One region of the Neorhizobium sp. T6_25 genome, then DNA from elsewhere that is predicted to be linked to it. Evidence: riboswitches for the same ligand, from Rfam matches in the RefSeq annotation. Region 1 holds a riboswitch; each other region holds the start of a gene.
The links. Region 1 has a riboswitch for cobalamin ahead of C5L10_RS16245 (CbtB-domain containing protein). Riboswitches for the same ligand answer to the same signal wherever they lie in the genome.
Positions count from the first base shown of each region.

Region 1 (7,916 bases):
TGGCGCGTCTATATGCGCCGCGCCACCAACACCCTGAACTACGGCCCCACCCTGCCGCTCGCGCAGGGCGTCAAGTTCGACATCGAATAACCGATGGCCGAAACGCTGAACCTGCTGACCGATATCGAGGGCGTGGCCGTCGGCCATGCCACCGATCTTGCCCTGGGGTCGGGCGTCACGGCGATCATCTTCGACGAACCGGCGATCGCCTCCGGCTCGGTGCTCGGCGGCGCCCCGGGCGGGCGGGACACGGCTCTCCTCGATCCATCGATGACCGTGCAGACGGTCGATGCCTTCGTGCTGTCGGGCGGCTCGGCCTTCGGTCTCGATGCGGCCGGCGGCGTGCAGTCGGGCTTGCGGGAAATCGGCCGCGGTTTCCAGGTCGGCAGCGTCCGCGTGCCAATCGTACCGCAGTCGATCCTGATGGATCTCCTCAACGGCGGCAACAAGGACTGGGGCCTGCATTCGCCCTATCGCGACATGGGTTACGAGGCCTTCAGGGTCGCCACTAAGGGTGAATTCGGGCTCGGAACCATTGGAGCCGGAACGGGCGCCACGACGGCGACGTTAAAGGGCGGCATCGGCTCGGCAAGCGCCCGGACTTCGACAGGCCATACGGTCGCGGCCCTGGTTGCCGCCAATGCCCTTGGCTCGGCAACGATAGGCGAAGGCCCGCATTTCTGGGCCGCTCCCTTTGAGGAGGACAAGGAGTTCGGCGGGCTTGGACTGCCTCCGACCTTCGACAATCGCATGCGCCTCAAGGGCCGCAATGTGACCTCGACGACGATTGGCGTCATCGTCACCGATGCCGTGCTGACCAAGGCACAGGCGCACCGGCTTTCCATCCTCGCCCATGACGGCCTGGCCCGCGCGATCCTGCCGGCGCACCTGCCCTTCGATGGCGACACGATCTTTTCGGCGGCGACCGGTGCGAAACCACTGAGCGAGCCATCGGATTTCATGGAAATCTGCCATCTGGCAACGCTGGTGACCGCCCGTGCCGTGGCCCGCGGCGTCTACGAGGCAACGGCTTTGCCCAATGCCAACGCCCAGATCGCTTGGCGCGACAAATTCATTTCGCCGGCTCAATAGTTTTCAAGGCTTCTTCGAGCCGTGGCCATTCGCGCTCACATGGAAGGCCGATCCTCAGATCCTCGGGCCGTTCCTCGAACCGACGCACCAGAATGCCCCGCTCTCCAAGGTGCCGGAAAGCCGCCTGCGCGCGCAGATCCCGGATGAAGCGGAACAGCGACGTCCCGCCCGCAACAGGTATTCCCGCGGCCCCGAGCAGGGCATCCAGCCGCGCCGCATCCTCATTCAACCTCAGCCGCATCACGCCCTGCCATCTCACATCGGCGAGCGCCTCGTTCGCCACGTGCAATGCCGGACCGGACACCGCCCAGGGACCCAGCCGGTTCTCGATTCTCGCCACGGTTTCCGGATGTGAGATCACGAAGCCGAGCCGCAGGCCCGCCATGCCGTAGAACTTGCCGAAGGAGCGCAGCACCACCAGCCCGCCGGCATCAACCGCATCCGCGACGCTCGATGCTTCCGAGACATCCATGAAGGCTTCGTCCACGACCAACAGCCCACCTTTCGCACGCATGACTGCCGCTAGCGCCAAAAGGTCGGCACGCGGGACGATCCGGCCTGTCGGGTTGTTGGGGTTGACGATGACGGCGAGGTCCGCTTCCGCCAACCGATCCAGACCGTCGGTTTCGGTGACTTCCAAACCGGAAAGCCGCGCCGCGCGGGCATGCTCCGCATAGGTGGGCGAAAGAACCGCGGCACGGCCTTTCCGGGCGACCAGATCCGCGACCATCGGCAGCAGGATCTGCGTCCCCGGCCCGGCCGCGACACGTGCCGCCGACGGCGCGCCGTAGGCAGCAGCGGCAAGGGCCTTCAGCCTTTCCGCCGATGCGACGTCAGGCAGTCGCGTGAAAGCATTGTCGGGCAGGGGCGAATACGGATAGGAATGCGGGCTGATACCGGTGGAAAGATCGACCCAGGGTTCCGGCGCATGTGGAAACAGTGCCCGGGCACGGGAAAGATTGCCGCCGTGCTGTATCGGACCGCCAACTTCGTCGCCAATCTCAGGGCCTGCCAACTTCATGTTCCTTCTCGCATTTTTCGCCCTGATCACAGAGCGCATCGTGGGTTATCCGGACTGGCTGTTCCGGCGCATCGGCCATCCGGTCACCTGGATCGGCGCACTGATATCCCGGCTCGACCGCGATCTGAACCGTGAAAGCGACGACTTTTCCACGCGCAAGCGGAAGGGCGTGTTCGCGCTTCTGGCATTTCTCGGGATCACCATCCTGCTCGGCCTGGTGATCGAATACGACCTGAGAATGATCCCCCTCGGGCCGATCCTGCTGGTCGTGATCGCTGCTAGCCTGCCGGCGCAGAAGAGCCTTGAAACCCATGTCGAGGCCGTCGCGACGGCGCTGCGATACGGAGGCCTGGATGCCGGGCGGAAAGCGGTCTCGAAAATCGTTGGGCGCGATCCGGAAAAGCTCGACGAAGCCGGCGTCTGCCGGGCCGCGATCGAGAGCCTGGCGGAGAATTTTTCGGACGGCGTTGTCGCGCCGGCTTTCTGGATGGGGATCGGCGGTCTTGCGGGGGGCGTCGGCTACAAGGCGGCCAATACCGCCGACAGCATGATCGGCCACAAGCTGCCGCGTTACGAGGCCTTCGGCTGGGCGGCCGCGCGGTTCGACGATCTCATCAACCTGCCCGCCTCGCGCCTGAGCGCCCTTCTTTTCGTGGTCGCGGCAGGTTTCATCGATCGCGCCTCGCCGGGCAACGCGATCCGCGCCATCAGGCGGGATGCCCGCCATCACCGGTCGCCGAATGCCGGCTGGCCGGAAGCGGCGATGGCCGGCGCGCTCGGCATCGCGCTCGCCGGGCCGCGCAGCTATGGCGGACAGATGATCGAGGCGCGCTTCATGGGCGAGGGCGGGCGTTCCGAGCTCACCTACGACGACATTCGCCGCGCGCTGAAACTCGCCCGCGTCGCCGACGCACTGCTGATCGGCCTTTTCGGCCTCTTGGCATGGATCATCTGGCAAGTTTGAGCAGCCCATCGAGATCGAGATGCTTTTCCATATGGCCGGCCAGCCGGTCGAGCACCGCGTCCACGCCTGCCTCGTAATCGAGGCCGGAGGTAGAGCCTCCGAGCCTCGTCAGCCAGGCCGACCGCTGCCGATCGTCGGAAAACAGACCGTGAAGATAGGTGCCCCAGACGCGGCCATCCGCCGATATCGCGCCTTCCGGGTTGCCGCCGACGATTGAGAACGGGCATTGGCAATCCACGCCCGACGTCCGCCCGATATGCATTTCATAGCCGGACAGGGAAATTCCGTCGAAGCTTTCGCCTGAGACGGCCTCCAGCCGTTTATCGCCGGAAAGAACGGTCTCCACATCCAGCAAGCCCAGCCCGTCGATCGAGCCGGGCGGCCCTTCGGTTCCGTCCGGATCGGAAATGGTTTTTCCAAGCATCTGGTACCCGCCGCACAGGCCAAGCACCCGACCGCCGCGACGGACATGGGCGGCGATATCGACGTCGAAACCGGCCGCCTTCAGCGCCCGCATATCGGATATCGTCGCCTTCGAACCAACCAGCAGCACGAGATCGCAATCGCCGGGAATGGCCTGTCCCGGCCGAACCCGGATGAGATCGACATCCGGCTCCGCTTCCAGCGGGTCGAGATCGTCGAAATTGGAGATATGCGGCAGGATCGGCACCGCGATCCTGATCTTCGCACCGGCCTTTCGCACTGACGGTGCATTGAGGCCAAGCGCATCTTCGGCCGGCAGCCGGGCCGCGTCGGCAAAATGCGGCAACAGCCCGACCGAATGCCAGCCGGTGAGTTCCCCGATCATTCGCATGCCGTCGGCGAACAAGTCTGGGTCGCCGCGAAAACGATTGACGATAAAACCCCGGATCATCGCCGCATCGTCGGGATCGAGCACCAGCCTGGTGCCGGCAAGGCTGGCAATCACCCCGCCGCGGTCGATATCGCCGATCAGCACCACCGGCACGTCAGCGGCCCGGGCAAACCCCATATTGGCGATGTCGTTGTGGCGAAGATTGATTTCTGAGGCGCTGCCGGCGCCTTCGACCAGGACGAGATCGGCCTGGTCGCGAAGGATATCGAAGCTTTCCAGGACCCGCGGCATCAGTGTCCGCTTGAGCATCTGATACTCGGCGGCCTTGGCATTGCCTTCGACCCTGCCTTGCACCACCACCTGCGCCCCGACCTCGCTCTGCGGCTTCAGGAGCACGGGGTTCATGTGGACGCTGAGCGGCGCGCCGGCGGCGCGCGCCTGCAACGCCTGCGCCCGGCCGATTTCGCCGCCATCCGCGGTGACCGCGGCATTGTTCGACATGTTCTGCGGCTTGAACGGCATGATCTTCAGGCCGCGAGCCACGAAGGCGCGGGCAAGCCCGGCCACGACCAGCGACTTGCCCACATCCGAGCCCGTTCCCTGAAACATCAGCGCCCGAGCTGGCTTGGACCCAACCATGGCTAAAACTCGATGCCGGCCTGGGCCTTCACGCCCGCCTTGAAGTGATGCTTGACCAGCGACATCTCGGTCACCATGTCGGCGGCCTCGATCAGCGCCGGCTTGGCGTTGCGGCCGGTGACGACCACATGCAGATCCGGCCGCCGTGCCTGTAGCGCGGCGACGATCTTGTCCAGATCGAGATAGTCATAACGAAGCGCGATGTTGAGTTCGTCGAGGATGACGAGCCCGATCGTCTCGTCCGCCATCAGCTCGAGTGCCTTTTCCCAGGCCTTTTCCGCCGCGGCGACGTCGCGCTTCAGGTCCTGGGTCTCCCAGGTGAAACCTTCGCCCATCGTATGCCAGACGACGCGGTCGCCGAAGACGGCAAGGGCCGGCTGCTCCCCGGTCGACCAGGCGCCCTTGATGAACTGCACGACGCCGACCCGGCGGTTGTTGCCGAGCATGCGCAGCGCCAGGCCGAAAGCGGCTGTGGATTTGCCCTTGCCGGGCCCAGTATGGACGATGAGAAGACCCTTTTCCTGGGTCTTCTCGGCCACTTCCGCATCCTGAACCGCCTTGCGGTTCGCCATCTTGGCGCGGTGGCGCTCGACGGACGCCTCGTCGATCTCCTTCACCGGGAAACAAGCTTCGCCGGAGATCCGGCAGAAGCTTCCTCGCCAGCGCGGAACTTTTCGCGGACGACCCCGGCAAGCGCGCCGAGCACCGCCCAGAACACCAGGTTGGTGGCATAGACGGCGTTGACGAAGCGGGCATGGAGATCCATCGGGACCGCCGTTTCATGGCTTGGCGGCAGCGGCGCGCCGACCAGATGCGGGGCGATCAGCAGCACGATCGCAAGCGCTGCGAACACGGCCGAGCGGGTATAGGCGAGCAGGCCGAGACCCACTGCCGTGCAGACCGCCGTCGAGACCCACCAGATCTGGCGCGGGCCGAGTTCCGCAGCCGGCATGCCGGGCAGTTCCGGCGGCAGGCCGAGGCCGGGCGCGAGAATGACGGCGAGGAAGCCGGCAATGCCGAACATCAGGCCGCCGCGCCAGCCCTTGAAGCCGCTGAACGCTTCCGAGGCGGCAACGAGGACAAGTGCAAAACCGATAGCCGACAGCATGTCGGCGGCAGCAGTATAGATGAAACGCTCGAAGCCATCGGCGGGAGCCCAGGCTTCCTCACCGTGGTGATGCTCGGCGGCGGATGCCGTGGCACCTGCGGCCGGTGCAGCATCATGGCTGTGGCCCGCCTCGGGCGCGGCATTCTCGAACACTTCCGCCTGCAGGATCAGCGGCACGGTGGAGAAGCTCTGCATCACGGTCAGCAGCAGTCCGGACAAAAGCCCGGCGATCACCGCCGTGAAGACGATGTTGCGAAACAACGACATTGGGGAGAACTCCTCAGTGGCAGGGGAAGGCGAGCGAGTGGCGCGTGTCATGCGCGGCGTTATGGACGACTTCCAGATGCGAGAAGCCGACAAAGCCGACGATGAACAGGCCGAGCAAGGCCGTCATGCTGAGGGGAATGATTTTCGAAGCGGAGAGGCTGACTGCAGCTGCAGCAGAATTCGTAACCATGGTCTCGTCCTTTCGCCCTCCACCCGAGGGCCGTTCACGTTCTTTGCCGCCTCTGGCAGGTCTCCTGGCTCGCGGATCGGACGCCTTCTCCCGCCTTCCCAGGATACCGTTGGCCGGATTTCCCAGTGGCTTGACGGCCGGACGGCCGTTTTGGTCGAAGACTTTCCGCTTACAGTTGCGGGGGCAGCCGCGGGTTGGACGGCAGAAATCCGTCGCACCGCATTCCCTCTAAAACCCTTTCGGGCACCATAGGCTCGGTCACTATAGACGAATTCGGCGTGACGGCAATCGCCTTTGCGACGCATTGACATGGGCCTGCGACCGGGCTTAGTTGAAGAGAGATGGTCCCTTTCCGGCAACGGGGAGGGCTAAGAGAGAATGCGGTGCGATCCCTTTTCAGGATCAATGCCGCGGCTGCCCCCGCAACTGTAGGCGGCGAGCCATTGCCTAAAACGGCCATTTGGCCGTCAAGCCACTGGGAAATCCGGCCAACGGTATCCTGGGAAGGCGGGCAAATGGCGATGACCCGCGAGCCAGGAGACCTGCCGTCCGATTAATTTTGCTTCACCGGGCGGGGTGCTCCGGAGGAAGTTTCTCGATCACCGCAGAGGGATTTCGACCTTCTGCTCCGCGCCCCGATTTTTTCGACCCCGGCGGGAACGCGGCTGACCGATGAGTGACCACCGACCAGATGATCCGGCAACCGCCGGCCCGGCAGATGTGACGATTTTCGTCTGCACCAATTGCCGTGATGCGTCCGACGGCGAAATCCGGCCGGGCATCGCACTGATCGCGGCGCTGCGCGAGGCAGCAAGCGGCAAGCCGCTCGCGGTAAAGCCGGTCACCTGCCTTGCCAATTGCGAAAAAAGCCCGAGTGCCGCGTTTAATCACAAGAGCGGCTGGTCCTATGTCTTCGGCCACCTGTCGCTCGACAATGTCGAGGATATCGTCACCGGCGCGATGATGCTGGCCGAGGACGAACGCGGCTTCCTTCCCCTTCGCGGCCGCCCGACCTGCCTGCGCGGCAAGGGCATGACGGCCCGTATTCCACCCTTTCATCACCACGAGGACATGCCATCATGAGCGTTTCGTTCGACCGCGTTCCCTGCACCGTCGTTACCGGGTTCTTAGGCGCCGGCAAGACCACGCTGATCCGCAACCTGATCGAAAACTTGAAGGGCAAGCGGCTGGCGATCATCGTCAACGAATTCGGCGATGTGGGCATCGACGGAGACGTCCTGAAGGGCTGCGGCATCGAAAGCTGCCCGGAAGACAACATCATCGAGCTTGCCAACGGCTGCATCTGCTGCACCGTGGCGGACGATTTCGTGCCGGCGATCGACCGGATCCTGGCGATCGAACCTCGCGTCGATCACATTCTCATCGAGACCTCCGGCCTCGCGCTGCCGAAGCCCCTCGTCCAGGCCTTCCAGTGGCCTGACGTTAAAGCCCGAGTGACCGTCGACGCGGTGATTGCCGTGGTCGACGGACTGGCACTCGCCGAAGGCCGCGTCGCCGACGATCACGAGGCGCTGGAAGCGCAGCGCGACGCGGACGGTTCGATCGACCATGACGATCCGGTCGAGGAAGTGTTCGAGGACCAGGTGGCTTGCGCCGACATGATCGTGCTCACCAAGAGCGACCTCCTGGATGCCGCCGGCCTCGCGACCGCCAGGGATCGCGTGTCCGCGCATCTGCCGCGTGCCGTGAAGATCGTCTCGGCCGCCAACGGCGCCATCGATCCGGCCGTGCTGATCGGCCTCGGCCTTGCCGTCGAGGACGATATCGAGAACCGCAAGACGCACCATGACGACGAACTCG
Region 1 is NZ_PVBL01000010.1:169,973-177,888, reverse strand. It holds gene C5L10_RS16280 (aldehyde dehydrogenase family protein) at 1-90, shown strand, start outside; gene C5L10_RS16275 (P1 family peptidase) at 94-1,092, shown strand; gene cobD (threonine-phosphate decarboxylase CobD) at 1,073-2,113, opposite strand; gene cbiB (adenosylcobinamide-phosphate synthase CbiB) at 2,112-3,077, shown strand; gene C5L10_RS16260 (cobyric acid synthase) at 3,061-4,530, opposite strand; gene cobO (cob(I)yrinic acid a,c-diamide adenosyltransferase) at 4,533-5,147, opposite strand; gene C5L10_RS16250 (CbtA family protein) at 5,144-5,905, opposite strand; gene C5L10_RS16245 (CbtB-domain containing protein) at 5,919-6,095, opposite strand; cobalamin riboswitch at 6,132-6,361, opposite strand; cobalamin riboswitch at 6,421-6,660, shown strand; gene C5L10_RS16240 (DUF1636 domain-containing protein) at 6,768-7,178, shown strand; gene cobW (cobalamin biosynthesis protein CobW) at 7,175-7,916, shown strand, end outside.

Region 2 (7,916 bases), on a different contig from region 1:
TTTCCTCGACGATCTGGCGGTCCTGGTCGTTGGTCATGTTCCAGACATGGGTCAGTTCTTCGAGATTGTAGTCGACGCCCTCGACCGCATCCTTGTGAACCAGCCATTTTGTGGTGACCGCCGTTTCCTCCGGCCCGAGCGGGGTGACGCGGAACGAGATCGCATGGTCGCCGAGAATGTGGTTCCAGCTGCTCGGATAGTGGAAGAGCAGCATGGTGCCGATCGAGTTGATCGTCACGTCCTCGGAGAGTTTGCGCTGCACGGCGTTGCGGCCGCTCATCGTATAACTCTCGGCATCCTCGATCAGCGGCATGCGCGCGACGCGGAACTGGCCGGTCTCGTCCATGCGGAACTCGCTCGGCAACCCGGCCTCCTCGCAACGCTGCCAATGGGCGGCGATGACCGGATCGTCCTTGGCACCCTGGACGCCGGTCGCAGTCGGCGATTCCGGATAGGTGCGGCAGAGCTCCGGGTGGTTGGCGGCGCAGTGGTAGCACTCGCGGTTGTTTTCCCAGACGAGCTTCCAGTTGCCCTTCTCGATAATCGTCGACTGGTGCGCGACCTTGGCTTCCGAGAGGCGATGCGGGGCCATATAGGGCTCGATCGCCGCACGAACCGGCGCGAAATCCGGCGCCTCGTTGGCAAGGCAGATGAAGATAAAGCCCGCCACGCTTTCGCAATGGACCTTCTTCATGCTGAACTGGGTCTTGTCGAAGTCCTGGCCCATCTGGCGGCCGACCAGAAGCGAGCCGTCCAGCTCGTAGGTCCATTGATGGTAGGGACAGACGAGCCGGACCGCCGAGCCATGCTCCTTGGTGCAGACGCGGCTGCCGCGATGGCGGCAGGTATTGTGCAGCGCCCGAATCTGGTTGTCGCGGCCGCGCACGACGACGACCGGATAATCGCCGATCTGCAGGGTGAAATAGGCTCCCGCCTTCGGCAGCTCGCAATCATGCCCGACGAACAGCCAGTCGCGATACCAGATCATTTCCAGATCGAGCTTGAAATAGGCGGGATCGGTATAGAAGGGTTGTTCGAGGCTGAAGCCTTCACGACGGTTCTTGAGCTGCCGCAGGGCCTGATTGCGAATTTCCATATTATCTTCCTCGTCAATGTGGACAGCGGAAGGACATGGAAATGCCGGCCGGCCTTCAAGGCCCACCCCAACACCCTGTCCCGAACGCCCGCCGCGTCCGGTCGTCATTTTTGATCCCAAGGCTGGTTTCCGGGCTCAGGAGCTGTCCGTTGCGGGACGGGCTCGGCGCCTTCCCGGGCGGCCTTTTCGGCTCTTTCCCAGTGGCCTCTACCAAGCTTTGTTGCTCCACCACCGTTGCGGGGGCAGCGCCGGATTAGGGTTTCTAAAGACCCCTGCCGGCTTCCCAATTCTCCGCCTTCCCTAGTCAGGCGGCACCTCAAGATCGAGGCGGATATAATCATCGAGCGAGCGTGTCGCATAGGCGACATTGCGACATCGGCAACCGCGTTGGCGACAGCGGCGAAACGGCCCAAAATGCAACACTCCAGCCCCGCGAAAGCGAAACCTGTCATTAAGGGATAAGCCATAAAATCCCGGCGTGAATGGGAGCGATGCCACCGTGCAGGCCAAGGGAAAGATCCGTTACTACAAAGCTCCTCCACCACCGCCTCCGGCGCCGGTGGTGGTGAAGACTGCTTCCCATTCCGAATTTCTCCGGACGGGGCGCATCGCCCGCTACAATCCGATCTGGCTGCCGGAAGAGCGCCGCTATCTCACCCATAACGAAGTCGCCGAGCGCACGGGCAAAAGGCTCGAGGCGGCCGGCGAGACGAGCCACAACCGGATCAACTCCTTCCATCGCTCGATCAAGTTTCCGAAGATCATCTTCCACCACACGCTCGATGAACGGCCGCATCTCGGCTATTGCCATGTCACCGCGGCAAGAACGTTTCTTCCACGCGGCGGCCCGGTAAGCTGGTCGTTCTATATCGCCAACTTCTTCTCCAAGATCGGCGAGGAAGAGACGTTCTTCGAACATATCAGCCCGGCCTATTCGCGCATGTATTTTGCCGTCGCTGTCGAACGCGAGGCGGGTCAGCCGCTGCAGATCAACCGCACGATCCGCAAGAACGGCCTTCTGTTCCAGACCAATGATCCGATGGAAGCCATCAAGAATGTCCTGATGCTTGGCACTTCCAACGAAATGCTCCGCGAGATCATCAAAAAGCTTTGAAGACGCCCGGGTCCGCGTTATTGACGGGCGGATATGACGGCTCAAATCATCGACATCACCCGGGATCACGACGGTGCGCTTGCCCAAGCCTGCACCGTCCTTGGCGACGGCCTTCCCGTGGCGATCCCGACCGAGACGGTCTACGGACTTGCGGCCGACGCCACCAATCCCGCCGCCATCACCCGCATCTACGAGACCAAGGGCCGGCCGCGCTTCAACCCGCTGATCTGCCACATGTCGGATCTCGACATGGCCGAGCGTTATGCCGACTTCGATCCGATCTCGCGCAGGCTTGCCGAAGCCTTCTGGCCGGGGCCCCTCACCCTAATCCTTCCCCTGAAGCCCGAAAGCGGCATCCATGCACTGGCGACGGCCGGGCTCGATACGGTCGGCATCCGGCTTCCCAAGGGTTTCGCTTCCGATCTGATCCGCGCCTTCGGCAAACCGCTCGCGGCCCCCAGCGCCAACACGTCCGGCAAGGTGAGCCCGACCAGCGCGCGCCACGTGGCCGACGACCTGGGCGAGAAGCTGGCATTGATCATCGACGGCGGTGCGGCTCCGGTCGGTGTCGAATCGACCATCGTCCGCGTCGAGAACGGCGTGATCCGGCTGCTGAGACCGGGCGGGGTGGCCGCGGAAGAGATCGAGACGGCAACCGGTCTTGCGGTGATCCGGCCTGAGGGACCGGCGGCGATCATCGAGGCTCCGGGTATGCTGGCCTCTCATTATGCGCCCGGTGCAGCGGTGAGGCTCAACGCCGACCATGTCGAGGCCGGCGAGGCGTTGATTCGGCTCGGCTCCGCTCCGGTGAAGGGAATGGAACTCGCCGCGGCGGTTTTTGACCTGAGCCCGTCCGGCGACCTTGCGCAGGCGGCGGCAAATCTGTTCGATTACCTGAAGCGCGCCGACGCCACCGGTGCCGCCAGCATCGCCGTCACGCCCATTCCCGACCATGGGCTCGGGGAAGCGATCAATGACCGGCTGGCGAGGGCGGCCGCCCCGCGGGAATAAGACGGGACAAAGAGGAGGAGACGCCGATGGACATTTCAGGGCCGAATCCAGAGCTTCTCGACCGCTTCGCGGCGATCGTCGGTGAGAACCACGTCCTGCGCGACGCGAACGATCTTGCGCAGCATCTCGTCGAGGGCCGCGGGCTCTACAAGGGTTCTTCGCCTATGCTCCTGAAGCCAGGGTCGGTCGAGGAAGTGTCGGCGATCCTGAAGCTTGCAAGCGAGACCGGCACGCCGATCGTGCCGCAAACCGGCAATACCGGCCTCGTCGGGGGGCAAACTCCGCGTACCGGCGGCAACGACCTGATCGTCTCGCTCGAACGGATGAACCGCATCCGCGATGTCGATCCGGTCGCCAACGTGCTGGTCGCCGATGCCGGCGCCATCCTCGCCGACGTGCAGAAGGCGGCAGAAGCCGTCGACCGACTGTTTCCGCTGTCGCTCGGCTCGGAAGGATCCTGCCGCATCGGCGGCAATCTTTCCACCAATGCCGGCGGCACCGCCGTGCTCGCCTATGGCAATACTCGCCAGCTCTGCCTCGGGCTCGAAGTGGTGCTGCCAACCGGCGAGATCTGGAACGGCCTGCGCCGGCTCAAGAAGGACAATACCGGTTACGACCTGCGCGACCTGTTCATCGGCGCGGAGGGCACGCTCGGCATCATTACCGGCGCAGTGCTGAAACTCTTTCCGCAGCCGGTCGGGCATCAGGTCGCACTTGCCGGCCTCAACTCGCCGGCAGACGCGTTAAAACTCTTCGAGCGGGCCTCGAACCTCTGCGGCACGGCGCTGACCGGTTTCGAGCTGATGCCGCGCATCGGCATCGAATTCGTCACCCGGCATATAGAGGGCGTGCGCGATCCGCTCTCCGAACCGCATCCGTGGTACGCGCTGATCGACATCTCGACCTCCGATTCCGCCGAGACGGCCAGCTCCATGGTGCAATCGCTGCTCGAACAGGGTTTCGAGGCCAGCCTCATCCGTGACGCCGTGATTGCCTCCTCCGTTGCGCAACAGAAGGCGCTCTGGCACATGCGCGAAAGCATGTCGGACGCGCAGAAACCCGAAGGCGGCTCGATCAAGCACGACGTGTCGGTGCCGGTCTCGAAAATTCCAGCCTTCATGGCAGAAGCCGAGCAGGCGGTGCTGGCAGCCATGCCGGGCGCCCGGGTCTGCGCCTTCGGCCATCTCGGCGACGGCAACATCCACTACAACATCTCGCAGCCGATCAGCGCCGACATGGCCGCCGACAAGGCAGCCTTCATCGGCCGCTGGCGGGAAATCAACGCGATCGTCCACGGCATCGTACTCGCCGCCGGTGGGTCCATTTCGGCCGAACACGGCATCGGTCAATTGAAGCGCGACGAGCTTGCCCATATCCGCTCGCCGATCGAGATGGACCTGATGCGGCGCATCAAGCAGGCGTTCGATCCAGCCGGGATCATGAACCCCGGCAAGGTCGTGGTCATTCCATGAGCCAGCCGTCGAAGACCACTATACGAATCGACCTCGACAATGGCGTGCGGCTCGGTCCGGGCAAGGCGCAGCTTCTGGAACTGATCGCCGAACACGGCTCGATCCGGGCGGCGGGCGCCTCGATCGGCATGTCCTACCGGCGGGCGTGGCTGCTCGGAGACGAAATCAACCGGATGTTCAAGGAGCCGGCGATCTTTACCCGCCATGGCGGGAAAAGCGGCGGGGGTGCGGGCCTGACCGAATTCGGCCAGGAACTGCTGTCCCGCTACCGGCGGATGGAAAAGGCAAGCCGCGACGCCATGCGCGCAGACCTCGACTGGCTCGAATCGAACGCCGATCCGCACTTCGAGACGGCCGACAAGAGCGACGACGCCTGAGAAGAGCGGTTCGCGCTCAGCTCATCCTGATCTGGGACAATGCCCACAGCGTATCCGAGCTTATGCCCGCCGAGCCGCCGCCTCCGCTTAGGATGCTCACCGCCGATGCCGTATTCACGCTGTTCTCCAGATCGTACATGATCGTGAAGCGCTGCACCAATTTCTTCACCTTTTCCGGATCGGCCAGGTCCTCGAGATCGAGCTTTTTCTCGACTATCTTGGCCTGCTGATCGACATCCATGTTGCCGATTTCCGGGGGTAGGCTGAAGGTGATCCGGAAGAACTCCATCAGCGCCTCGTCGCCGAGGATCACGTAAGGGTCGGTGATGCTGTCGGACATGCGCTCGAAATAAAGCGCGAGGCGGACGCCCGGATTTTCCTCGCCCTGCTGGGTTTCGAGCATCTGGCGGACGTAAAGGTCCTGGGTCGCGACAACTTCGCCACCGTTCTGAGCCTCGCCTGCCGAGCTGCGGTCGATCTCGCCCTTGGCATCGAAATTGAAGGTGCCGACGATCTGTGCAAACCGCTTGTCCGTCTGGGTATTGACGAAGCTCTCGGGATCGGCGGGATCCGAGTTGAAAGCCTCCTTCAAAAAGTCGTTGGTGACCGTGGAAGGATCTATCCCCTTGGAGATCAGCAGAATGTCGAGCGTCTTGCGGTCGGCGAGCAGCTCGTCGCGGCTGCCGATACGCTGCATCGCGTCGGTATAATATTTCGCCTCGGTCTGGGCCTTCGCCCTGGCCGCCTTGAGTTCGTCGCCTTCCATGAACCGGCTTTTGCGCAGGATATAGTCCTTGGCGACGTTGGTGATCGCCGCATTGGACTGGAGCAGCACCTGCCGCGTGACGCCGCCCTTGCTGTCGAAATTGAAAAGCTTCGCAAGCGAGATAAAACGTTCGTCCTTCAGCTTGTAGATGTAGCTGTTCGGATCGGAAAGGTCGCTTTTCAGGGCGCTTTTGATCGTCAGTTTCGAAACGGTCGCCGGGTCGAGGCCAACCGCCTCCAGAGCGAACTCGTAAGAGTCCTGGGCGTCCTTGCTCAGGAAGTCGTCAAGCGTCTTCACGGCGGCAAGGTCGAGCTTGTAGAACTTGATGGCCTTGTCGAGATCCGCTTCCTGCTTGTCGTCCCAGCGGCTCATGTAGTTGCTGCGGGTGGAGCTGGTCTGCAATTCGTCCTGGGCCTGGCCGGCGGCGACGGTACCGTCGGTATTGAAATTGAAGGCCTTCGCCAGATCCAGATATTCCGGATTGGTATCCCCAAAGCGGTTCGCATAGCTGTCCGGATCGGAGAGGTCGCTCGTCAGGATCTGTTCGATCGTCGATTTCACGACCGTGGCCTTGTCGAGATTGAAGGCGACCCTGATATATTTGAGAAGTCGCGGGTCGTCGATGAAGTCGCTGACATTGTCCGCCGTCTTGAGCTCCTGCTCGAAGAGCTCCTGGTTGAACATCGCCTCGGCATGCGTGATACGGGTCTGCTTGTTGAAGAAGCCGCCGACGATCTCCAGCAGCTTTTCGGGAGTGACCGCGCCGCCTGCCGGCACCGAGCCGTCCGCGTTGAAGTTGAAGTCCTCGGCAAGCGATTTCATCAATCCGAGATAGGGCGCATCGGACGCTCCGGCGGCGATGAGCTTTGCAAGTTCAGCGCGCCGCTCGGCCGTCTGGGCGATCGGCACCAGCCTGCCATCCAGTTCGGTATAGCGCGTCTGCGATGTGGCGAGGGTGGTCTGGTCCTTCTGGATCGCCTCCACCGTCTTGGTCAACTCCACCTGCATGGCGTCGATCTCAGCCTGGAGGCTTGCCGGGCCGCCATTGTTCAACTCATCCTGCTTGGCGGCGATCTGGGTTTCGAGATCGGTCTTCTTCTGCTGGCCAAGCGCGATCGAGTCCTGCAGAGCGGGAATGCCGGTGCTGAGGCTCAGCCGCTCGGCAAGCTCGCTGTCCTCGGTTTTCATCGCATTATGCTGGTCGAGAGTGTGGCCGTAGGCGGTGTTGTAAAAGCTGGTCGGATCGGCCGGATCGCTAACCAACACGCCGCGGATCGCATTGTAATTGTAGTATTTCGTATCGATGCCGTAGGCGGTGAACAGATAGTCGCGGAGCCTCGGATTGGCCAGCAGCTGATCGACGTTGGTGATATTGCCGGTCTCGCCCAGCATCGCCTTGAAATAACGGGTGTCGTCCTCGAACACATCGTTCTGGGCGGCGATCGTCTGGTCATAGGTATCGAAGAGCTCCTCCATCTGCCCATTGGACTGGGCGGCGGCCCCTTCTCCGTTGGAAACGCCGAAATTGAAGGCTGCGGCGATATTCTGATATCGATCGTCGGTCAGGCGGTTCGCAAAGCTGTTGTCGTCGCTGAGATCGCTTTCCAGCACCTGCTTCATGAACGCCTTGGCGTAGATCATGTCGTCCAGGCCATGCGCCTGCATCGCATAGGAATAGAGACGATAGTTGTCGAGGAACTCGTCGACCGTTTTAATCTTGCCGATATTTTCCTGGTAGTATTTCGTGTCGCTGACCACCATCGTCTGCCCAGCGATCGTCTTCAGGCTTTTCTGCATGTCGCGATTGACAAGATCGAAGGTGAGATAGGTCGATACCACGGAAAGGCCCCACGAGTCGGAATGATGCTGCCGCAATCATCGCGACCTAGCCTTGCCCGGGGCTTTTCTGGGCGTTCCGGCGTCCCGCCGGGATTGTCCCAGGCCTGCACAGGAATGCCGCGATTCACCTTCCGGAAACCCAAAAGCGTGCCCTTTCGCTAACCATCCAGGCAGGCAAGGCTTCTTTAACCGCTATTTTTAAGCAGTCTCGAACATGGCCCGCCCTATGCTTTGGCTATCA
Region 2 is NZ_PVBL01000005.1:190,857-198,772, reverse strand. It holds gene C5L10_RS09160 (aromatic ring-hydroxylating dioxygenase subunit alpha) at 1-1,096, opposite strand, end outside; cobalamin riboswitch at 1,199-1,430, opposite strand; gene C5L10_RS09155 (DUF6656 family protein) at 1,596-2,210, shown strand; gene C5L10_RS09150 (L-threonylcarbamoyladenylate synthase) at 2,244-3,221, shown strand; gene C5L10_RS09145 (FAD-binding oxidoreductase) at 3,248-4,693, shown strand; gene C5L10_RS09140 (winged helix-turn-helix domain-containing protein) at 4,690-5,070, shown strand; gene C5L10_RS09135 (DUF1217 domain-containing protein) at 5,087-7,675, opposite strand.
Region 2: linked by a shared signal. The riboswitch ahead of C5L10_RS09160 (aromatic ring-hydroxylating dioxygenase subunit alpha) and the one ahead of C5L10_RS16245 (CbtB-domain containing protein) in region 1 are both predicted to bind cobalamin.

Region 3 (7,916 bases), on a different contig from region 1:
CTCGCTTGCCATGGCGCCGGCCGTGTTGCTGGCCCAGGATGCCGACTATGCGGATCTCGACGGGCCTCTGCTGCTTTCCCGCGACCGGCCGGACGGGCTGCGCTACGAAGGTTCCCTCGTCTATCCGCCGGAAGCGACCCTCTGGGGCTGAATTCTTGCCGCAAGCGCGATGATCGACAGGCCGACCAGCGCCAGGACCGACATCGCCACATAGCTCGTCGGGCCGAACTGGCGGTAGAGTACGCCGGAAAGCACCGTCGCAAGCGCCAGAAAGACGCCGTTGTAGAAGACATAGGCGCCCTGCATCGAGGCTTCCTGGTCTTCGCGCACTGCCTCGACCAGCCGGTGCTGGATGCCGATATGGACAAAGGCGAACGTGAAGGCGTGGGTGGCCTGCAGCGCCAGATATCCCCAGAAGTCGAGCGGCATCGGAAAGAGCGTCCAGCGGACCACCGCGACCGCGCACCCGATCCGCATCAGCGTCCAGGGAGAAATCCGCCTGGCGATCCAGCCCCCCGCGAAAAAGACGAAGATCTCCGACACGACGGCCGCGCTCCACAGGACGCCGATCGAGCCGCTCGAAAACCCGATCTGCTGCCAATGAATGGTGCCGAACGTATAGAACATGCCGTGCCCTGCCTGCGCCACCGATGCGCCGATCATCAGCACGTGCAGGTCGAGCCTTCTGAGCGAGCTTGGCTGAGGCATCCTGTCTGGGTCCGGCCTTGCAACCGCCCGGCCGAGCTTCGGAGCCGCGAAGGCAACGGCGACGGTCAGGAGAAAACCGAAAGCTATCGCCCACGGAATAGCCTGGAAACCCCAGAAGCCGCGGAGTTCTCCGACGAGGAGGGCCACGGCCACGAAGCCGACGGATCCCCAGACGCGCATCGAACCATACTGAAAACCCCAGCGCCGGACCCCGCTGACGGCAATCGATTCGACGATCGGCGCATAGGGTGCGAAGACCGCCGCCTGAACGGCGATGAGGGTGAGAACCGGCCAGAAATCGCGGGTGAAGAACATGGCGAATGCCGTCAACAACGACAACGCGCCGGACCAGGCGAGCATCAGGGTCCGTTCCGTCATCCGGTCGGCAAGCAGGCCGGCAACCGGGGCGGCAGCCACGCGCAGGAAAAGCTGGGCTGCGAGCACGAGGCCGATTTCGAATTCGGTAAAGGCAAGCCCGTCGAGCCAGACGGGCAGATAGGGCAGAATCACTCCGTTCACCCCGAGCGGCGCCCCATAGGCGATCGCACAGCGCAACTGGAAGAACCGGGGCGCTGTCTGCGCCGTATTTGAGGGAATCACGATTTCACGGGTGGGTTGCTGAAGTTTCAGCTTACCTAACACACACCCTTGTGCCTGCCTATGGCAAGATATAGCCCTCTGGCAGGCCCGTCCATCTGTTGCAGGCCGCTCAGGCGGCCCGCATGTCCTCGATGGATTGCGGCGCCGGCAAGGACTTGATTTCCGCCGTGGCGGCCATGTTCTGCCAGGAAATCAATTCCAGCGTGCCGTCGAAATTCTCGGCGATCGCCGTGCAGCTCTCCACCCAGTCGCCGGTATTGACGTAGTGGATGCCGTCGATGTCCTCCATGACGGCGTGATGGATATGGCCGCAGATGACGCCATCGACATTGTTGCGGCGGGCTTCGTCGGCGACGACCCGCTGGAACTCGCCGATGAAATTGACCGCGTGCTTGACCTGCAGCTTGGCCCAGGCGGAGAAGGACCAGTATGGCATGCCGAGGCGGCGGCGGATGGCGGCGAGCCCGATATTGATGACGATCGCCGCGTCATAGGCCCAGTCGCCGAGATAGGCGAGCAGGCGGGCGTTGCGGACCACGACGTCGAACTCGTCGCCATGCAGGACCAGGTATTTCTTGCCGTCGGCCATTTCGTAGATTTCGCGCTCGGCGACTTCGATGCCGCCGAAATGCGTGCCCGGGAAGGAACGCAGGAATTCGTCGTGGTTGCCGGGGATGTAGACGATGCGGGTGCCCTTGCGCGCCTTGCGCAACAGCTTCTGGACCACGTCGTTGCAGCCCTGCGGCCAATACCAGTTGCGCTTCAGCCGCCAGCCGTCGACGATGTCGCCGACCAGGAAAATGGTATCCGCTTCATGATAACGCAGGAAATCCAGGAGGAAGTCCGTTCGGGCTGCCTTGGAGCCCAGATGAACGTCCGAAATGAAGAGCGTTCTGAAATGTCTTGTATCCATCTCACCGGTCACGAAGTCGTCCTTTCGCTGCCGCTTCTGTTGGCTTCAAAACCAGACTCGTGTTTCAGGATGATGACAGGGGCTGGGAAAGGTCCGTTTCGACGCCTGATCGACGCTGTTCCAATTTCCGCCATGACCGCAAATTAGCTGCTGTTGCTTTGGGTCGTTTGATGTAATGAGGGGTTTCTCCTTTCGACCCCTCAAAGACAGAACAAGCAAGCCAGGAGGAAACATGAACGCGCAGGATAAACCGAAGTCGCCGGCCATGCCGGTCAGCGGCGATCTCGACGAGCAGGCGCTGTTCTTCCACCGCTATCCGCGGCCCGGCAAGCTGGAGATCCAGGCGACCAAGCCGCTCGGCAACCAGCGCGATCTGGCCCTTGCCTATTCTCCGGGCGTTGCAGCCCCATGTCTGGCGATCCGCGACAACCCGGACTTGGCCGCGGACTATACCGCCCGCGCCAACCTCGTCGCTGTCGTCTCCAACGGTTCGGCCGTGCTTGGGCTCGGCAATATCGGTCCGCTGGCCTCCAAGCCGGTCATGGAAGGCAAGGCCGTCCTCTTCAAGAAGTTCGCCGGCATCGATGTGTTCGACATCGAGATCGACGCGCCCGGCATCGAGGCGATGGTCTCAACCGTTTCGGCGCTCGAGCCGACCTTCGGCGGCATCAACCTCGAAGACATCAAGTCTCCGGAATGTTTCGAAGTCGAACGCCGGCTGCGCGAAAAGATGAACATCCCGGTCTTCCACGACGACCAGCACGGCACGGCGATCATCGTCGCCGCCGCAGTCCTGAACGGGCTGGAACTCGCCGGCAAGAACATCGCCGACGTAAAAATCGTGACCTCGGGCGCAGGTGCCGCAGCACTCGCCTGCCTGCATCTCCTCGTTTCGCTCGGCGCGAAGAAAGAAAATATCTGGGTCCACGACATCGAAGGCCTCGTCTATGACGGGCGCAATACGCTGATGGACGAGTGGAAGGAAATCTACACCCAGAAGTCAGACAAGCGTGTGCTTGCCGACAGCATCGGCGGTGCCGACGTGTTTCTCGGTCTGTCCGCCGCGGGTGTACTGAAGCCCGAACTCCTGGCACAGATGGCCGAAAAGCCCCTGATCATGGCGCTTGCCAATCCGACGCCGGAAATCATGCCCGAGCTTGCCCGCGCCGCCCGTCCCGACGCGATGATCTGCACCGGCCGTTCGGACTTCCCGAACCAGGTCAACAACGTGCTGTGCTTCCCCTACATCTTCCGCGGCGCGCTCGATTGTGGCGCCCGGACGATCAACGAGGAAATGAAGATGGCGGCGGTCAAGGCGATCGCGGCGCTTGCCCGCGAGGAAGTCTCCGACGTCGCGGCACGCGCTTATTCCGGCGAGTCGCCGATTTTTGGCGCAGACTATCTGATCCCCTCGCCCTTCGATCCACGCCTCATCCTGCGCATTGCGCCTGCGGTCGCAAAGGCAGCGGCCGAGACCGGCGTCGCCGCGCGGCCGATCCAGGATTTCGAGGCCTATCTCGACCAGCTGAACCGCTTCGTCTGGCGCTCTGGTTTCGTCATGAAGCCGATCTTCAGCGCCGCCAAGGTTTCCGAAAAGAACCGCGTGATCTTCGCCGAGGGCGAGGACGAACGCGTATTGCGCGCCGCGCAGGTTCTGCTGGAGGAAAAGACGGCAACCCCGATCCTGATCGGCCGTCCTTCGGTCATCGAGGCGCGACTGGCGCGTTTCGGCATCCGTATCCGGCCGAATGTGGATTTCGCGGTGGTCAACCCGGAAGACGATCCGCGCTATCGGGACTATGTCGATGAATATTTCACCCTGGTCGGTCGCGAAGGTATCAATCCGGAAGCGGCACGCACCATCGTGCGCACCAACAATACGGTAATCGGTGCACTGGCGGTCAAGCGCGGTGATGCGGACGCGCTGATCTGCGGCGTCGAGGGCCGTTACGACAAGCATCTCAGCGACGTAAACCAGATCATCGGCAAGCGGCCGGGTGTCTGCGCCTTCTCGGGCCTCAGCCTGGTCATCTCCCAGCGCGGCGCGATGTTCTTCACCGACACGTTCGTCAACTACAACCCATCCGCGCAGGAGATCGCCGAGATCACCATTCTGGCGGCAGAGGAAATCCGCCGGTTCGGCATAGCCCCGAAGGCTGCGCTGATCTGCCACTCGAACTTCGGCTCGCGCGATTCCGAAAGCGCCCAGAAGATGCGGGCTGCCCTGAAGCTGGTCCGCCAGCGGGCGCCGGAGCTGGAAGTGGACGGCGAAATGCAGGGTGGCTCGGCATTGTCGGAAACGCTGCGCAAGCGGGCCATGCCGGACAGTTCGCTGACCGGCGAAGCCAACCTGCTGGTTTTCCCGAATCTCGATGCGGCAAACATCTCGCTCGGTCTGGTCCGCAACCTCACGGACGCACTGCATGTCGGCCCGATTCTTCTCGGGGCGGCCCAGCCGGCGCATATCCTGTCGTCCTCGGTGACGTCTCGCGGCGTGGTGAACATGGCGGCGCTCGCCGTCGTGGAAGCCTCGCAGCCAAATCTGCAGATTCTATCCTGAGTTGCCAATCTTCTCATGCTTTGGCGCGAGCGCCGTTCGGGGCTCGAACGGCGCTTGGGATCGATTTCACCGTGCGGTGATCGCGGCTTTATGAGATTATCAACCGGCACGTTCCATGATGCCATCTCCCATTTGGAGAGGATGCCGGAATTGCCAATACCGCTTCGCGGCCTGCTGACCATACCGCTCTTGCTTCTGCCTGCCGCAGCGCTGGCGGGGGACCCTGCCGTTTGTGCAGCCCTTTACCGGAAACTTGGAAACAGCCCGCAGATCATCGGCAACACGTCTGCAGCGCGCAGCTACGCCCAGCAGCTTGGCGAATACAATGCCGATATCCGGGAATTGCGGGTCGACATGCGCCGCGCCGGCTGCGGCAATGGCAGCGTGGTGGTTCTGGGTGGCCCGAATGCCGAGGTCTGCGGCCAGATGCGGGATGCGCTGGAAAGAATGGAACAGAGCCGCGACGCGCTGGCGGCGGAACGGAACAGTTCGCGGCAGATGATCCTGCCCTCGGAAGAGCGGAATGCCATTCTCGCCGCCATTCGCGAACAGCGCTGCATCCCCTCCTTCGAGCCGCTGCCGCCTGTTGTCGATGACCGCCGAAAGGTGCCGGGCATCGAACTTCCGAGAGAAGAGCAGCCCTATTCCGGGATCACCAAGCTGCAGACCCGCCCGCAAAAGCCGCAGGCCGCGGTCCAGCCGCCCGCTCCACCGCCGCAGGAGCGGCCATACGATCCAAACAAGAAGGTGCGCACCGTCGGGCCGGCTTTCCTGCCCGAAGCGGATATCGACCTCAGCAATCCGAAATCGGCAGGACCGCAGCCGCAGCAGTGATCAACGGTTATCCCAGCGATCCTGAAAGATCAGCTCCTCCAGCGCCAACCGCTGGCGCCAGCCCTTGAGCGCCAATTCCGGCTCGGCATAGAGTTGATCGACATAACCGAGGCATAGCCACGCGACGATCTCGACGCGGTCGGGAACGCCCAGCAGCGCACGCACGTCCTCCTCGCGAAAAATGCTGACCCAACCGACACCGACGCCCTCGGCCCTTGCCGCAAGCCACAGGTTCTGCACGGCGCAGACCGTCGAATAGACGTCCATGCGCGGATTGTGGGTGCGGCCGAGCACCACCGGGCCGGCACGATCCGGATCGCAGGTGACGCAGATCGAGAGCGGCGCCTTGACGATGCCTTCGAGCTTGAGGCTGCGATAAAGGTCGCGGCTCTCCTCCGGAAACATCTCCACGGCTTCGTCATTGGCGCGCGAAAAGGCGGCACGAGCCGCCTCCCGCAGCGCCGGATCGCGGATGAGGATGAAGTTCCAGGGCTGCATGAAGCCGACCGAGGGTGCCGAATGCGCGGCGCCCAGCAGCCGCTTTACCAGGTCGTCCGGCAGCGGATCGGGCAAGAACTGGTCGCGCACGTCGCGGCGCGTCTCGATCGCCCTGTAGACGGCCGCACGCTCGGCCTTCGAAAATTCACCGGCAGGCAGCAAGGCATGCGCGAAAGGATCAGGTTGCATCGTTTGTCCCCAACAATGCCGTTGCTCCCTTGCCTTTCAGAAGCAAGGAGAGGTCCGAAACCTTTCCGCCGTCCGCGCGGGGTCGGTCTATCGTGTCAGGCCGGTCTTCTGACTTGGCTTCATCCGCCTCAACCGCCGCCTTCCCGGTTTCCCAGTGGCTTATCCTGCGGCCGAGCATCCACCTCACAGCGTTGGGCACGTTCCGGTTCCACCCCGGATTCCCGATTCTCCGGCTTGTCGCCGGCACCTGACGGGATCGGTTATGCCCTCACGCCATCCTCGGCGCAAGGCGCTCATGCGACGGGAAAATAGCGCACATAGGCAAACTCATCGCCATCAGGCGACCAATTCGGCGAGTTCATCGTGCCCTGCCCGCCGAAGAGCTCGAAAAGCGTTTCGACATTGCCGCCGTCCATGTCCATCAGCCTGATGCGGACGTCGAGATCGCGCGGGTGATCGAAGACATCGGCATCGTAGGAGACAAAGACGAGCTTGTCACCCTTCGGTGACGGATGCGGAAACCAGTCGCCGTAACCGCCGTCGGTGATCCGCTCGGCCATGCCGCCGGCGGCCGGAACGCGCCAGATCTGCGTCAGCCCGCTGCGACTGGAATTGAAATAGATCCATTTCCCATCCGGCGAATAGTCCGGCCCGTCATTGCGGCCCTCGCCGAATGTCAGCCGCGTCTCTGCGCCACCTTCGATGCCGATCGTATAGATGTCGAACTCGTCGCCGCGGATGCCGCAATAGGCGAAGCTTTTTCCGTCAGGCGACCAGCCATGCCAGTAGGACGGCAGGTTCCGGGTCACCAGCCTCGGCACGCCGCCACCGGCGGCGGAAAGCACATAGATCGCCGACTTGCCGAACTCCACCTTGTCGGAGATGGCGATCAGCGAACCGTCCGGCGAAATGCCGTGGTCGTTGTTGCATTGGCGGGCAAAGCCGGTATCGACCAGTTCAGGCCCGTCATCACCCTCCGGTGACAGACGATAGATCAGGCCCTCGCTGTTGAGCATCAGGTAACGCCCGTCGGGCGACCAGTTGGGCGCCTCGAACAGAGCTTCCGTCTGCCAGACCACCCGCATCGTCCTCGTCCGGATATTGAAGATCTCGACCGAGCTGCGCAGGGCCATGATCCTCTCCTACCGATCGCGGAACCGGTTGGTGATCGGATAACGCCGATCGCGGCCGAAGTTCTTCTTGGTGATCTTGACGCCCGGTGCCGACTGGCGCCGCTTGTATTCAGCGAGATAGAGCAGGTGCTCGATCCGGTGAACGGTTGCGATGTCGTGGCCGCGGGCAACGATCTCCTCGGTCCCCATTTCCAACTCGACCAGGCATTCGAGGATATCGTCGAGCACCGGATAGGGCGGCAGCGAATCCTGGTCGGTCTGGTTGGGTCTGAGTTCCGCGGACGGAGCCTTGGAGATGATGTTCTTCGGGATCACCTCGCCGCTGGGGCCGAGAGCTGTCGGCGGCAGGTGTTGGTTGCGCCAGGCGGCCAGCGCATAGACCTGCATCTTGTAGAGATCCTTGATCGGGTTGAAGCCGCCATTCATGTCGCCGTAGAGGGTCGCGTAGCCGACCGACATTTCCGACTTGTTGCCGGTCGTT
Region 3 is NZ_PVBL01000022.1:109,828-117,743, forward strand. It holds gene dgcA (N-acetyl-D-Glu racemase DgcA) at 1-151, shown strand, start outside; gene C5L10_RS24480 (MFS transporter) at 121-1,308, opposite strand; gene C5L10_RS24485 (UDP-2,3-diacylglucosamine diphosphatase) at 1,418-2,221, opposite strand; gene C5L10_RS24490 (NADP-dependent malic enzyme) at 2,454-4,781, shown strand; gene C5L10_RS24495 (hypothetical protein) at 4,923-5,615, shown strand; gene bluB (5,6-dimethylbenzimidazole synthase) at 5,616-6,302, opposite strand; cobalamin riboswitch at 6,383-6,568, opposite strand; gene C5L10_RS24505 (TolB family protein) at 6,596-7,429, opposite strand; gene C5L10_RS24510 (NAD+ synthase) at 7,445-7,916, opposite strand, start outside.
Region 3: linked by a shared signal. The riboswitch ahead of bluB (5,6-dimethylbenzimidazole synthase) and the one ahead of C5L10_RS16245 (CbtB-domain containing protein) in region 1 are both predicted to bind cobalamin.

Region 4 (7,916 bases), on a different contig from region 1:
GGGTTTATGCCCTGGCTTCGCATTCCCTGGGATGAGCCTTCGTCTGTGGCGGCTCCCACAGACGAAGTGGTATGGAATTCGAAGCCACCCACTCCAGTGACCGTAGCCAGAGTTTGAGCGAAGGCCGAGAAGCAATCTCTCCCATCCTGGCTTTGACCTCAATCGAGAAATAGAGCTAACATCCGGGACAGCGGCGGCGGCCTGTCGGCTGGGGAACGCCCTGTGAACGGAGATGCAGATGAGGCGCGCGCTTTTCCTCCTGAAATTCACGACGATGATGATCGGGACGGTTTGTCCGGCATCCGGCGTCTTTGCCGGTGCTCAGCCGGTTCTTTGGAGCGCCCTGCGGCCTGCGGATCAATCGAGGTTGGATGCTGCCCTGCCGGGCATGGCGTCCAGCCGGCCTCAAGGGGAAACGCTTGCCTGGCGTGACGAAGCCCGTACGGTGGAGCTGACGGGGTTCATCCTGCCGGTCGATCAGGACGGCGAGAACGTCTACGAGTTCATGCTGGTCCCCTGGGCGGGAGCCTGCAGCCACAGCGCTGCGCCGCCGCCGAACCAATTGGTGCATGTGGTCGCTGCCGAGCCGTTCCACCTCTCGCGAGTCTATGAGGTCGTCACCGTGACGGGAAATCTGCGGCCCGGTTTGGACAAGACCCAACTCTTCATCATGGACGGGGTCCGCGTCCTCGACTACGGCTACAGCATGAGCCAGGCCCAGGTGGCGAAGGCGACGGGCTTGGTGGACCCGGACCTGAAGACCATCTCGCCACTCGGGGTTCTTGCGCGATAGGTGAGCCGCCACCGCTGACGGCGGCAGGGTCCTCCATTCTCCCTGGTGGGTGTGAAAGCCGGGCCTTCGGCCAGCGTCACGCTCGATCATTATCAAAAAAACCGTTGAGCAAGACGGTGACCAGGGCGATCGCGACGCCTGGCCAGATCATCAGCATTGGGTGGTCGAAAATGAACATGCGGTACTCAAAGAGCATCGATCCCCAATCCGGCTTGGAGGGGTCGGCCCCGAGACCGATGAAGGCGAGCGAGGCATAGGCGACCGCCGCAAGTCCCGCCTGGTTGCCGACATAGGCGAACATCAGGGGCAGGGTGTTGGGCAGTAGATGCCGGGCGATCATCCGCAAGGGTCCAACGCCCAGGCTCCTCGCCGCCAGGATGAACGGCCGGCCAAGCACCCGCTGACTGAGCGAATGCGCAAGCAGGGCATGCGGACCGATGCCGGCCAGGCCCAGCGCCAGTCCGGCACTGAGCGGCGACAGGCCGAAAATCGCGGCCGCCGTTAGGGCGACGATGAGCGTCGGCACCATGACGAAGAACTCGCAAAAGCGCAGGATCACCGTTTCGCGCCAGCCGCCAAGGACGGAGGCGGTGGTGCCCAGCAGGGTACCAAACAAAAAGCCTATGGCACCGACCGAGAGGACGACGCAGGCCGTCCGCCACCCGCCGGCCATGATCCGGGACAGAAGATCGCGACCGAGATGATCGGTACCGAGCAGATGGCTGGCGGTCATGCCGGAATGACGGGCAAGCATGTCCACCGCATCGGGATCATATGGCTGCCAAAAGCCGCCGGCACAGAGACAAACGGCGAGCGCCGCGAGCATGATCAGCCGGGGCATCAGGCGAGACGCGGATCGAGAAGGCGCATGGCCAGATTGGCGCCGGCATTCATCACAAGCATCCAGATCGCAATGACCATGACATAGGCCTGCAGCACCATCTGGTCGCGTGCCGCGATGCTCTGCACCAGGAACTGGCTGATGCCGGCAAGGCCGAAGAGGATTTCCATGGTCGCGGTGCTGCCGATCACCCAGCCCGCTTCGGAACGGACTGCCGACAAGAGAGTATAGAGCGCGCTGCGGTGGCCATGCCCCCAGAGCGCCTGCTTTTCCGACAGGCCCTTGGCAAGTGCCGTGCGGAAATGCGGCTGCCCGGCGGTCTCCTTCAAGTCGCGCCGATAGACGCGGGAGAGAACAGCAACGGAATGCAGCGCGATCAGCAGGACGGGCAGGACGATCGCGGTCCAATCATTGGCGAAGGGTCTGAGCCAGCGCAGCTGCACGCCGAGCACCCAGAGAAGAACAAGGCCCAGCCAGAAGGCAGGCACCGCCTGGACGAAGACCGACAGAGCCCGGCTCATCCGATCCGCAATACCCCCCGGATAGGCTGCCGAGAAGAACCCGAGCGGAATTGCCAGCCCGATCGCCAGTGCCAGGCCGGCGAGACCGAGCGTCAACGAGACCGGCAACCGCTCGGCGAACTCGGCAGTTACGGGCTCTCCGGTCCGGAAGGAGCGGCCCCAGTCGCCGCCGAGGAAATCCGCCAGCCAATGCAGATACCTGACCGGCAACGGCCGATCGAGCCCCCACTCCGCCCTCAGCGCGGCGACGGTTTCTTCCGTCGCCGGCAGGCTCCAGACGCGAATGGCGATCGCGACGGGATCGGCCGGCATCAAGGTGATGACCGAGAAAGAGGCGAGCCAAACCGCCAGCAACCCTGTTATCGATTGTATGCCGAACCGGGCCAGTCGCATCACGTGGCCCTACTCCGTCTCGCCGATATCGGCGCGCAGGACGTGATAGTCGGATCCCCACGGCTCGTAGTTCTTCAGCCGCTTCGACAGGCCGACATACCACACGGGCGATACCAGGAAGGAGGCGGGCGCATCGGCGAAGATCTTCTGCTGGGCATCCAGCGCGATCGCCACCCGCTTTGCCGGATCGCCCTCGGAAGCAAATCGGTCGAGGATCGCATCGAAATCCGGCGAGGCATATTTCGCATAGTTCAGCGAAGCGCGGCTTCTCAGCATCGAGTTCAGGAAAAAGGCGGCGTCGCCGCTCGGGGCCGTATGCTGCGCCCAGAGCGCAATGTCGAAGTCGCCGGCCGAAGCGACCTGCTGGATGTTCTCCACCACCTGCGTATCGACCGCGATGCCGATCTTGACGAGTTCCGCCTTGACCACCGGCAGCATGGTGACGAGATCGGGGCGCTGCGGGTAGGTGATGACCAGCAGGCGCAGCGGCATGCCGTCCTTTTCGCGCATGCCGCCGCTGCCTCTTGCCCAGCCGGCTTCGTCGAGCAGCGCGCCGGCCCTGGCAAGATCGGTCGGACGGGCCTGCCTGCCGGCAAAGGGGAAATAGGCGGCATAGGCACCGGTCGCGGGTTCGCCGCCGTTGATCGCGGCTGCAAGCTCCTTGCGGTCGAAGGCCAGATCGATCGCCCGGCGTACCTTCACGTCAGCCATCAGCGGCCGGGCGGTGTTGAAGAAAGCAAGATACTGGTATCCGACCGGGAACGACTTGATCGTCAGGTCCGGATTTGTCTTGAGCCGGGTAACGACCTCCGACGGCAAGCCGAAGGCCATGTCGAGTTCGCCTGCTTCCAGCGCCAGCGTCAGGGTCTGGGCATCACCGAACTTGCGGAAATTGACCGGCGAACGCTCATCGGCGCCAGCGAAATGCACGTTGGGCTCCAGCGTGATCGAGGCATCCGTCTTGAAGGCGGAGATCCGGTAAGGACCACTGAAGACGGCATTGCCGGCCTCGGCGGGTTTGTAGGCAATCAGCGGCCATTCGGCGAAGAGCGCCTGAATGAACGGCACCGGCTTTTCGGTCGTCACCTTCAGCGTCAGGTCGTCGACCGCCTCGAAGGTCAGCTTGCCGCCGGTCGCGAGCGTCGCCTTGTTGATGGCGAACGTGGTATCGAAACCGGCTGCCAGTGCCCTGGCGGTGACAGGCGTGCCATCGGAGAACCGGCGGCCTGGTTTCAGGGTCACGGTCCAGGTCAGGTCTGCGATGCGCTCCGCCTTCGCGGCCAGCTCCGGCACGAGCTTGCCGTCCCGATCGACGGTGAAGAGATTCTCGCCGACGCCATGGCTGACCAGCGCCCAGCCGTTCGAGCCCTTGGCCGGGTCCGTGCCGCTGGTGATGTAGGTGGCACCGACGCGAAGCGGCTCGCCTGCGAAGACGGTGCCTGCGGTGGCAAAGGTTGTGGCGGTGAGCCAGGCGGCGGCCAGGCGCGATAAAGTCTGCGACCTCAATTGTCTCTCCTCTTGTTCTGTTCGGATGGGGTGCGAAGCCGCTGCTTGCGGCCTGTTGGATGATAGGCGAAGTCCTCGACGATGCGGCAGCTAAGCGACCAGATTGGACCGCTTGGCGCAGCGAGGGGGTTCCCTGTTCGGTAAAGGCGAAGCGCACCGTTCCGGCCCCGGTCATGCCGGCCGCAAGCTCCGCGAGCCGCTGCATTTCCAGATGCGGTGATGCCGCAAAGGCGGATTTGCCGATCAGGAGGACGGCGCGCCCGGATACGTGCTGGGAAGATAATCCCTGTGTTTTCACTGCCTTCGTCTCACTCAAGGAGGAGCAGCAAAAATGAAGGTTGCGGCAGGCACGATGGCCCGACGAACCGTCATTCCTGTGGCACACCCCGACCACGGAACTTCTATCGTCAGGCAGGTCTCCTGGCTCGCGGGTCAAAGCCGTCATCGCCCGTCTTCCCGGCATTGGCTGCCAGTGACATGTTGGGCGAACGGCTCACCGCTCACAGTTGCGGGACAGCTCCGGTTTTGACCGGATTCCCTCTTAGCTTCCATCGCGAGATGGAAGAACCTTGACGCCGCGAACTTACACTCCCTCTGCCGACTGTCAACGGCGCCGCTTCATGCCGCATCACGCGGCTCGTCGTTCCCAAGGTGCGAAAAGGATCCGGAAGATTCGCCAAAGGTCAGGCAGGAAGACAGGCTGTCGATCAGGCGCCGGCTGCTGCATCGTCATCTCCTGAACGGATCCTGGTCCGGAACTGCCGTGGGAATTCCGGACCCAAACGCTACCGCGTCAATGCGATGCTCCGGAGCCGCCGACGGCAACGATCGTAAAGGGTTTTCCTTCGACGGGAATCGTCCGGACCTCCTTCAGGCTCTCCGTATCGACGACGCGAACCAGCGAGTGCCGCGGATCGGTAATGACGATATGGCCGTCCGCAACGGCAAGACGCGGCCGCGGATCACGCCAATGGCCGTCCTTGCTGTAGGGCTCGGTGACCTTGGCCTTGCGAGCGATCTCGCCCTTGATCACGTCCAGCACATGAAGATCGCCGTCCTCGGTCAGGATGTAGGCATTGCGCGGCGTTGCCGGATCCAGCAGGAAATCGACGCGGCGGGTAGGCAGGGCGATCAGCCGGAAGTGCTCCTCGGCGTCCGGATCGATCAGGACGATTTTGTCCTCGCCGTAGTTGCCGAGGAAGAACTGCATCGCCTTGCCACCAAGCAAGGTCCCGGTGCTGCCCTTTGGCAGGTCTGTCGGGTAAGCGAGCATTTCCAGCTTCGGACCATCAATGCCGCCGGGCCGGGCAACGAGAACGCCTTCCTTGCAACCGAAGGCAACGAGCCGGGCCGAGGTGGCCTCGCCGTGAAGATCGGTGCATTTCGCGACGTCGCCGAGCTGCTTGCCTGCCTCATCGACGACGCGAAGGCCGATCCTCGGCGGCAGTTCGTCGGGCTTGGTTTCGACGTCAGCGTTTGGGACCGACACCAGCACGAAACGACCGATCGTCACCGCTACGCCGTGATGCGGCTTCGTCGTGTCGACTGTCTTCACGTCAGCACTGCCACCGAGAAGAGCGGTTTCGTCGATGATATCCGCCTTGCCGCCTCGATCGTAAAAGAGGATCGCATGGTCGTCATGCGGAACGACGTGGAAAGGACGCTTGCCCTCGAAAGTCACGGGCAACAGCCCGACGTCGGAAACCTCCAGATCCCGATGCTCCCCGTGATCGGAGAAATCGATGCCAGTCCTGATGACGTGCACGATGTCATGATCTGACTGGGTAGCGAATACGGTCTGGCCGGAGGCACTAGCGGTCAGGGCCGCGGGACCCTTGAGGTCATAGCGGCCGAGTTCCTTGCCGTCCTCGAAGTTGATGGCACGCACGACGGGGTTCGTGTGATCGCCGACAAACAGACGCCATGCTTCCTTCGTCTCGTGATCTTCATCGCCAAACGCTCCGGACGCTGCGAAGATCAGGCCTGATGCGACAGCGGCTAGGAGACGGTTTGGAGTGAGGGACAAATTCATGAGGTTCCTTCCTTATTGCTTGAACTGTTGTCGCGCCGAGCGGCTATCCGGAACATGACTTGCCTGCAGATTTACGGCTGCCTCGGTTGCGGGTTTATGCATGTTATATCGTTACATTCAGTATTGAGCGTAATAACATTACATAGGCGGCTGTTGTCAATCCCTGCGATGGTGACATTTGCCTGGTTCACGCTAGCCGTCAGCGCCGGGCAGCTTGCGGGTTTGACGCGGCAGGACAAAAGGACCTCACAGATTGCCTGGCGGCAGTCGGCCTTGCCGTTTGAGGAAAATCCGTCGTTGCTGACATAAAACTCTTACATATCGGGAGGAAATCTGCTGTCGGCAGGCCTCGAGGCCTGGCAAACGGAAGAGGACCTTCTCCGATGACGACATTGCAGCAGGTGGCGACACGAGCCGGATGTTCGCTCGCGACGGCGAGCCGGGCGCTCAGTCGCAACGGCAATGTCAGCGACCGCATGGCCCGCAGGGTTCGCCGCGCGGCGGCAGAGCTCGGGTATCGGCCGATCAATTCAGCGGCCGGCAGACCCGGGCAACGGCCGGTGGTCGGCGTGCTGATCCCCAGCATCACCAATCCCGTCTTCGCCTCGTCGCTTTCCAGCATCCAGAACCGCATGCTGGTTGCCGGCCATGGCGTGCTAATCGCCCAGTCGAACTACGACCCTGCACGCGAGGCGGATGCAGTCGCCTCGCTTCTCAACGACCGGCCGACCGGGCTGATCCTGACCGTCTGCGACCCCGCCACGAGCGTTGCCCTCACATCCTCGCTGCCGCCGACCGTGCTTCTCAACAACATGCCGACCTCGCTGTTTCCTGCCGCCGTGACCGTGGACAATCGCGGTGCCGGCCGGGAGCTGACGCAGATGCTGATCGGTCTCGGCCATCGACGCATCCTGTTCGTCTCCGGAAATTTCGTGGCCTCCGACCGCGCGCGTCGTCGGCATGAGGGTTATCGCGATGCGATGAACAAGAATGGCGTTGAACCGTTGGAAGCGGTCGAGATTTCCTTCCTCAACGGCTATGACCAGCTCGATCTCACCCCGGCGCTCGCGACCGTGTCGCCGACGGCGATCATCGCCTCCAACGATCTTCTTGCACTCGGCGTCATCAGCGCGCTGCGGCGCGAAGGAATTTCCGTACCCCGCGACATCTCCGTCGCCGGTTTCGACGGGATCGCCATCGGGCGGCTGATGGACCCGCCGCTGACGACGGTAGAGATGCCGGATGCGAGCATGGGGGCGGCGGCGGCCTCGCTGCTGCTGGACATGGCCGAGAATGCGGCGCCCCCCCGGCATCTCGACGTTGCCTATATGCTGCGCCGGGGCGGCACAGTGCGGGCAATCCACTAACGCTTCATGCAAAAGGAAAACCGCCGCTTCCGGTCGGAAACGGCGGGTCCATGATGCGATCAAGCTGGGACGGATCTTAGCTGCGCGGCAGCAGGCCCTTCACTTCGGAAGCAGCGTCTTCGAGAGCTTCCTTCGGGGTCGCCTGCTGTTCGACGATGCGCGACAAGTTCTCGACGATCGCCTGGGTGACCTTGACGCCGTTGGTGCCCGGGAAGGCGTACCACGGAACCATGCGGTCCATCTGGCTGAGGCCGGCGACGAAGAGCGGGTTTTCCTTGTAGAAATTGCCGAGATAGTCGGGCGACTTGGCGGCAAGCTCGTTGTTCGGAACGTAGCCGGTGCCCGGAACGACGACCGAGGCGCCATACGGACCGGCGGCGAACTTGGCGAACTTCCAGGCGGCCTGCTGCTTTTCGGCATTGCGGGCGAGGATGACGACGGCATTGCCGCCGGTCGGCAGCTT
Region 4 is NZ_PVBL01000001.1:401,585-409,500, reverse strand. It holds gene C5L10_RS01840 (GNAT family N-acetyltransferase) at 1-35, shown strand, start outside; gene C5L10_RS01835 (DUF3299 domain-containing protein) at 239-793, shown strand; gene C5L10_RS01830 (ABC transporter permease) at 870-1,634, opposite strand; gene C5L10_RS01825 (ABC transporter permease) at 1,634-2,548, opposite strand; gene C5L10_RS01820 (ABC transporter substrate-binding protein) at 2,558-4,054, opposite strand; cobalamin riboswitch at 4,447-4,641, opposite strand; gene aztD (zinc metallochaperone AztD) at 4,848-6,086, opposite strand; gene C5L10_RS01805 (substrate-binding domain-containing protein) at 6,470-7,453, shown strand; gene C5L10_RS01800 (ABC transporter substrate-binding protein) at 7,530-7,916, opposite strand, start outside.
Region 4: linked by a shared signal. The riboswitch ahead of C5L10_RS01820 (ABC transporter substrate-binding protein) and the one ahead of C5L10_RS16245 (CbtB-domain containing protein) in region 1 are both predicted to bind cobalamin.